3 regions of the Solwaraspora sp. WMMB335 genome follow, and region 1 is predicted to be linked to each of the others. Evidence: riboswitches for the same ligand, from Rfam matches in the RefSeq annotation. Region 1 holds a riboswitch; each other region holds the start of a gene.
The links. Region 1 has a riboswitch for cyclic di-AMP ahead of ACN27F_RS28405 (coiled-coil domain-containing protein). Riboswitches for the same ligand answer to the same signal wherever they lie in the genome.
Positions count from the first base shown of each region.

Region 2: it holds a riboswitch for cyclic di-AMP, as region 1 does, so the genes downstream of both, ACN27F_RS09485 (NlpC/P60 family protein) here and ACN27F_RS28405 (coiled-coil domain-containing protein) in region 1, are expected to answer to the same signal.
Region 3: it holds a riboswitch for cyclic di-AMP, as region 1 does, so the genes downstream of both, ACN27F_RS18635 (NlpC/P60 family protein) here and ACN27F_RS28405 (coiled-coil domain-containing protein) in region 1, are expected to answer to the same signal.

Region 1 covers NZ_JBMHMF010000001.1:6,589,975-6,592,230, reverse strand. The annotation lists gene ACN27F_RS28410 (cation diffusion facilitator family transporter) at 1-583, shown strand, start outside; cyclic di-AMP (ydaO/yuaA leader) riboswitch at 752-881, shown strand; gene ACN27F_RS28405 (coiled-coil domain-containing protein) at 894-2,018, shown strand.
Region 2 covers NZ_JBMHMF010000001.1:2,252,429-2,254,684, forward strand. The annotation lists gene ACN27F_RS09480 (DUF6232 family protein) at 1-475, opposite strand, end outside; cyclic di-AMP (ydaO/yuaA leader) riboswitch at 895-1,023, shown strand; gene ACN27F_RS09485 (NlpC/P60 family protein) at 1,034-1,993, shown strand; gene ACN27F_RS09490 (sigma-70 family RNA polymerase sigma factor) at 2,079-2,256, opposite strand, start outside.
Region 3 covers NZ_JBMHMF010000001.1:4,326,995-4,329,250, reverse strand. The annotation lists gene ACN27F_RS18640 (NlpC/P60 family protein) at 1-473, shown strand, start outside; cyclic di-AMP (ydaO/yuaA leader) riboswitch at 729-871, shown strand; gene ACN27F_RS18635 (NlpC/P60 family protein) at 970-1,908, shown strand; gene dcd (dCTP deaminase) at 2,055-2,256, opposite strand, start outside.

The DNA.
Region 1 (2,256 bases):
GGTCCACCGGTTCACCGCCCCGGAGCCGGTACTCGCCGGGCCGATGCTCGCGGTGGCCGTCGCCGGACTGCTGGCCAACGTGGCCGCGTTCGCGTTGCTGCGCGCCGGTGCCCGGGAAAGCATCAATGTGCGCGGCGCCTACCTGGAGGTACTCGGCGACCTACTCGGCTCGGTCGGGGTGATCGTCGCGGCGCTGGTGATCGCCACGACCGGATGGTGGTACGCCGACCCGTTGGTCGCCGTCGGTGTCGGCGTGTTCATCCTGCCCCGTACCTGGCGGCTGGCCCAGGCCGCGGTGCGAATCCTGGTGCAGGCCGCACCGACGCATCTGGACGTGCCCCGGGTCAGGGCCCGGCTGGCCGCCGTGCCCGGTGTCCGCGACGTGCACGACCTGCACGTGTGGACGCTCACTCCAGGGAAGGAGGTGGCGTCGGCGCACCTGGCGGTCACCACCTCGGTCGAGGTCGGGTCGGTGCTGCGTGACGCCCGGCAGGCCCTACACGAAGAGTTCGGCATCGAACACGCGACGCTGCAGGTCGAGCCGGCCGCGCCAGCGGAACCATGTGGACCGGCAGACTGGTGATTAGCAAAGGCTTAAGTTTCGTGACCTTCCCGCGACAGTAATAGCTGCGATCAACTGAAATACCTGATTTATCTGGACATAATAGTGCTATCGATGTCGGGACGACGGCGGACACAGCCGGTAGTCTCAGCCCCGGTCTCCGTCCGGGCGGCGCCCCTCCGGCGCCCGCGGAGGCCGTCGCCTAATCGCCTCGCGGCGAGCCGGGGAACCACGTACCTGGGGTGTATCCGCGCCAGCGGTAGGGATCTTCCGTCCCGAACCCGTCAGCTAACCCGGTCGGCGGCTGACGGAAGGAACCCTGCACGTGTCCATGATCCACAGAAGAACCCGAGCCGCTCTGTTCGCGGCGCTGGCCGCAATGGCGGTCGCCGTCACCGGCGCCCCACTGGGCAGCCCTGCCGGGGCTGCGCTCGCCGCCCACGCCCCCGACCGTCGCGACGACGAAGGCGGCACCACCAGCCTACGTAAGGAACTCGATGCCGCCTCGCGCGGCTGGCTCGACGCCAAGGCGGCCCTCGACCACTCGACCGAGCGGCAGCGCAAGCTCACCGACCAGCTGACCGAGGTGGAGGCAGACCTCGACAAGCGCAACCGCAACGTCGGACGCATCGTCGACCGGGCGTACCGCAACGGCCGGCTCGGACCGGTGTCCGCGTTGCTCAACAGCACCTCACCGGAGGGCTTCCTGGACCGGGCCGCAGCGCTGAGCGCGGTCACCGCCAACGAGGAAAAGGAGCTACGCGGGCTTTACCAGACGCGAGACCAGGTCACCCGGTCCAAGGCGGCCATCGAGCACGAGGTTCGCGAACAGCGCAACCAGCTGGCCGTCATGGAGCAACGCAAGAATCAGGCGGAACGAGCCCTCGAGGTAGCGATCGCGGCAGAGGAGAAGGCCGAGGCCGAGGCTCAGGCCGAAGCCGAACGCGCCGCGGCCGCCAGCTCCGGCGGATCGTCGACCAGCGGATCGTCCGACTCCGGATCCTCCAGCTCCGGGTCCAGCAGCGCCGCAGCGACCCCGGCACCGCGCAACGCGAACGGATCCTGGCCGGCGGAGTCCTGTAGTGTCGACGACCCGACCACCTCCGGCTGTATCACCCCGCGGACCTTGCACGCGCTCAACCAGGCCAAGGCGGCAGGGTTCACCCGGTACGTGTCGTGCTTCCGCAACGGCAGCTCCGGCGAGCATCCCAAGGGCCGGGCCTGCGACTTCGCCGCCCAGGCCAACGGCTTCGGCGGGGTGGCCACCGGCGGGGACAAGACCTACGGGGACAACCTGGCGAACTACTTCATCAACAACGCCGACCAACTGGGTGTGCTCTACGTGATCTGGTACAAGCGGATCTGGCTGCCGAGCAGTGGCTGGAAGGCGTACAGCGGGGCCGGCGGCGACCCGTCCAGCGACCACACCAACCACGTGCACCTGTCGGTGTACTGAGACACCTCGGGCGCGAGCCCCGGCGGCGGACCACGGACCTGTCGTGGTCCGCCGCTGGGTCGTGTCCGCGGTGGACCACGGGTCGATGGATCGTTCCACTGTTTGCGGAAGACCCGGGCGATAGCGGCGGGAACCGCTGTCGCAACGAGCAGGGCAACGGCGCTCGAAACAGCACGACGACGATCGGAAATCAGCACGCTGCGCGTTCCGGCTGACGCGAGAGCGCTCTTTCGGCAAA
Region 2 (2,256 bases), 4.3 Mb from region 1:
CGACCGGGACGAACGCGGCGACGAACAGGGCCAGGTAGGCACCGGCGCTGACCTCGTCCAAGCCTCGGGTGAACCCGATCACCAGCGCGATCCCGGCCAGCATCACCGCGACGAGAGCCACCGCCCGGGCGGTGATCCGGTCCCGGGCCCCCCGGGCGATACGCAACTGCGCGATGTCACGGATGGCGTAACGCTGACCGGCGACGACGAACCAGTCCCGGGTGACGCGGATGCCAGGCTGACGGTAGTACGCCGGTAGGCCGTCCGATCCACCGTTGCCCCGGCCGACCGACGCGGCCCCGGCCACGGGCTGCTGTCCGTATGTCGCGGCCCGGCTGTTGCGCGTCGCCGGCGCCGGGTAGGTCGATGGGGTTGCCGGGACGGTCGCCGGCGGGGGGTTCCACCCGCGAGGGCGGCTGGCGTCGCGCATCGGCGGGGATCCACGCAACGACGGGGTCTGGCGAGTAGCACGCATAGCGGCCTCCGAAGGGCTTGTGCGGCGCTGACCTTGCGGGTCCATTGTGCAAACAGCGAGCTACTCGATGGAAGATGAGCAATCTGCCACCTAGCAGAATGCCGTACGGCAGGACGCATCCTGGACGCCAATTGGAGGCTTTACGGGTAATTTGTCAGAGTTACCCGCCGGCAGCAACTGCCTCAACTTACTAAAGCGACAATTTGGTCTTGGATCACGGTAACACCTCGAGTCGATACTTTCCGTTACCAAGATGTCTCACCGACCCGTCGCAATGTCGTTAATCACGATCACGCTACTTTCCGGTCACAAGCGTTACGGCTAAATTGGTTCCGCTGGTCCGGTCGCCAGTCACCGACAGTGGTGACGCCGGTCCGGTGCCGCCGAATCATTCACGACAGAGATTACGTTCAGTAATCAAATTGTGATCGACTGTCAGTGACTCGGGGACCCACCGAGCATCTGGGGTGAATCCGCGTCCGACGCGGTAGGGCGATCTTCCCGCCCGAATCCGTCAGCTAACCCGGGAGGCGGCGATGGAAGAAGGGTTCTGCGTTCTTGTCATCAGCGCGGATTCTGCTGCGCACCCTCACGCTGGCCGGCGTGGTCCTCGGCTTGGTCGTACCCGCCGCCGCGGCCTCCGCCCAGCCCAGCGTCAGCGAACTCACGCAGCAGATCAACGAGGAATCGGCCGAGTTGGCAAAGGTCGTCGAGTCGTACAACCGGCTCCGTGAGGAGGCCAAGGCGACCCGGGCGGCAGCCGAGAAGATCAACTCCCAGCTCGGCCCGTTGGAGGCCGAGCTGGCCCGGGCAGAGACGGAAGTCGGGCAGATCGCGATCACGGCATACAAATCCGGCGGCCTGAGCACCGCCAGCGCACTACTCGACGGGACATCCGGCAGCTTCGTCGACCGGCTGGGCACCCTGGACCACCTGGCCCGCGACCGGCAGCAGCGGCTCACCAGCTTCACCGACACCCAGCTGACCTACCTGGCTGAGCAGGAGAAGCTGCAGGCGGCGCTCAAGAAGCAGGATGCCCAGGTGAAGGAGCTGGCCGACCGTAAGAAGCAGATCGAAGCCGACATCGACGAGCTGATGGCCAAGCGGGAGCAGGCCTACGGCACCGCGACCGAGACCGGTTCGTCGTACACCGGACCTGTGCCGTCGGTCTCCGGCGCCGCCGGCACGGCGGTCGAGTTCGCCTACGGAGCCATCGGCAAGCCGTACGTCTGGGCCGCCGACGGTCCCAACGGCTACGACTGTTCGGGCTTGACCCTCGCTGCCTGGCGGGCGGCCGGCAAGAGCCTGCCGCACAACGCCGCGATGCAGTGGGACGTGGTCGCCAAGATCGACCGTGGTTCTCTACAGCCGGGTGACCTGGTGTTCTACAGCAACCTCAACCACGTCGGGCTGTACGTCGGCAGCGGCAAGGTGATCCATGCACCGACTTTCGGTCGCGCCGTCGAATTGGCCAGCGTGGACATGATGACCCCGTACGGCTACGGCAGGGTGCGCTGACGCCGTCTGCGCCGTCCCCTGGGACACCGGTGGCCGGCGTCTCCTACTGGCAGGAGACGCCGGCCACCGTCATCATGGGCTCGGCTCAGGCGGCCTGCAGACCTTCGGCCCGGGCCAGCTCGCGGAGCCGGCCGAGCGCCTGGATCTCCAGCTGCCGGATCCGCTCGCGCGACAACGAGAACCGCGAGGCCACCTCGGTGAGCGAGTGCTCCCGCCCGTCCTCCAGTCCGTAGCGCGCCCGCATGATGCCGGCCGACCGGTCG
Region 3 (2,256 bases), 2.3 Mb from region 1:
CGAAGCGCAAGACGATCAACGCCGAGATCGATCGTTTGGAAGACATGCGGGCCGACGCCTACCAGACAACCGGCTACACCGGCGGGTCGGGCGCCTCCGGCCCTTGCCCGGCGGCCTCGGTCGGCGGTGCCGCCGCCACCGCGGTCGCGACCGCGTGCGCGCAGATCGGCAAGCCGTACGTCTGGGGCGCGACCGGCCCCAACGCATTCGACTGTTCAGGGCTTACCCAGTACGCCTGGTCGAGTGCGGGGGTGGGTCTCACCCACTACACCGGTTCGCAGTGGAACCAGGGTAGGTCGGTCAGCCGAGCCGAGGCGCTGCCAGGAGATCTCGTTTTCTTCTTCAGTGATCTGCATCACGTAGGCGTGTACATCGGTAATGGTCTGATGGTGCACGCGCCGAGCTCCGGTCAACCGGTGCAAATGGCGAATATCGACCACATGCCGATCGCTGGATTCAAACGGGTCGGGTGATTGTTGCAGGTCAGCTGGTTGTAGAGGTGGATCGATCAGTGCTCGGCGGCTGTCGACGATGCCGGTAGGCCGGTGCTGCGGCGCTGGTCTGCAGGCCGCGATTCGAACGCATGAGCGACTGCGACTACTGCACGATTAGCAATCATCTGCCTACGGAAAGAAATGTCCATCGTCGTCGCTTGCGTACGGAGAACAGCGCTCTCTACTCTTGGGGATCGTCGAGTCGAGATGACGTCAGCCAACCAGGTTGACCTCGACCCGACACCGCCTAATCGTCACACATCACGAGCCGGGGACCCACGGTAACTCGGGGTGAATCCGCAGGATCAGCTGCGGTAGGGCGTCTCCTTTCCGCCCGAACCCGTCAGCTAACCCGGTAGGCGGTCTGGGGAGAAGGAGTCCGGTGGCTACGAGCGCCCCTCGGCGGCGCCCCGGATGGTCCGAGCGGGACCACGGGTGCACAACGCCGCGTACCCATCAACAGATTCTTCGGGCGGTGGTAGCCGTTGCTGCCAGCGCCGGACTGCTGCTGGCCGGATCGCCCGCACAGGCCCAACCTACCGTGGCGCAGATCGAAGCCCAGATCGACGACGTCTGGGCGGAACTCGAACCGACGATCGAACGGCACAATGCCGTACGTCAGGATCTGGCCGGGAAGAAGAAGCAGGCCGAGGCCCTCGGTAAGAAGATTCAGCCCTTGCAGATCCAGATCGATCTGGCGATGGACCGGGTCAGCGAGTTCGCCGCACGGTCGTACAAGGGCGGCAGCCCTTCGGCGATCAACGCGATCCTGGTCAGCGGCCAGCCCACCCACCTGGCCGACCAGTTGGAACTGCTCGACCAGTTCGCCCGCAGGCAGGCCCGCGACGTACAGGCGGTCGTCGACCTCAAGGACAAGTACGCCGCGCAGAAGGCGCCCCTCGACGAACTGATCGGGGAGCTGACCCAGACCGAAGCACAGTTGGCGGCGAAAGCCAAGGACATCGACGCCGAGGTGGACCGGCTGCAGGAACTGCGGCTGCAGGCGTACGGGTCGACGAACACGCTCGGCTCGCTGCGGCCCGCACCCTGCCCGGCCACCTACCCCGGTGGTGCGGCCGGCAAGGCCGTCACCTTCGCCTGCGCGCAGATCGGCAAGCCGTACGTGTGGGGATCAGCCGGGCCCAACAGCTACGACTGCTCGGGCCTGACCTCGGCGGCCTGGCGCCAGGGCGGCGTTTCGCTGCCGCACAACGCGGCCCGGCAGCGGCAGGTGATGGCGTACGTCGACCGGTCCGAGCTGCGACCGGGTGACCTGATCTTCTACTACAGCGGGCTGTCGCACGTCGGCATGTATGTCGGGGACGGCTGGATCGTCCACGCGCCGCAGGCCGGCTCCCCGGTGCAGATGCGCAAGATCGGTTCGGACGTGCACAGCTACGGCCGGCCCGGATAACTTCACTCCTCCCCATGGCCTGGCGCTAGCCGCGGATCCCCCCGTCGTGCGGCGGCACCGGCCGTTTGAAGGGCGTCCTCCCATGCCTCCCCCCGGCTTGGGAGGACGCCTTTCGCTACACCTGGTCGGCCTATCCCGTCTTGGACCTATCCCGTCGGCCAGGTCTGCCACCGTTGCCAGGACCGGCTCGGCGTCGGCCCCCGCTGACCCTGGTAGCGCGAGCCGTAGACCGATGATCCGTACGGATGCTCGGCGGCTGACGAGAGCCGGAAGATGCAGAGCTGGCCGATCTTCATGCCTGGCCAGAGCATTATCGGCAGGTTCGCGACGTTGGACAGCTCGAGCGTG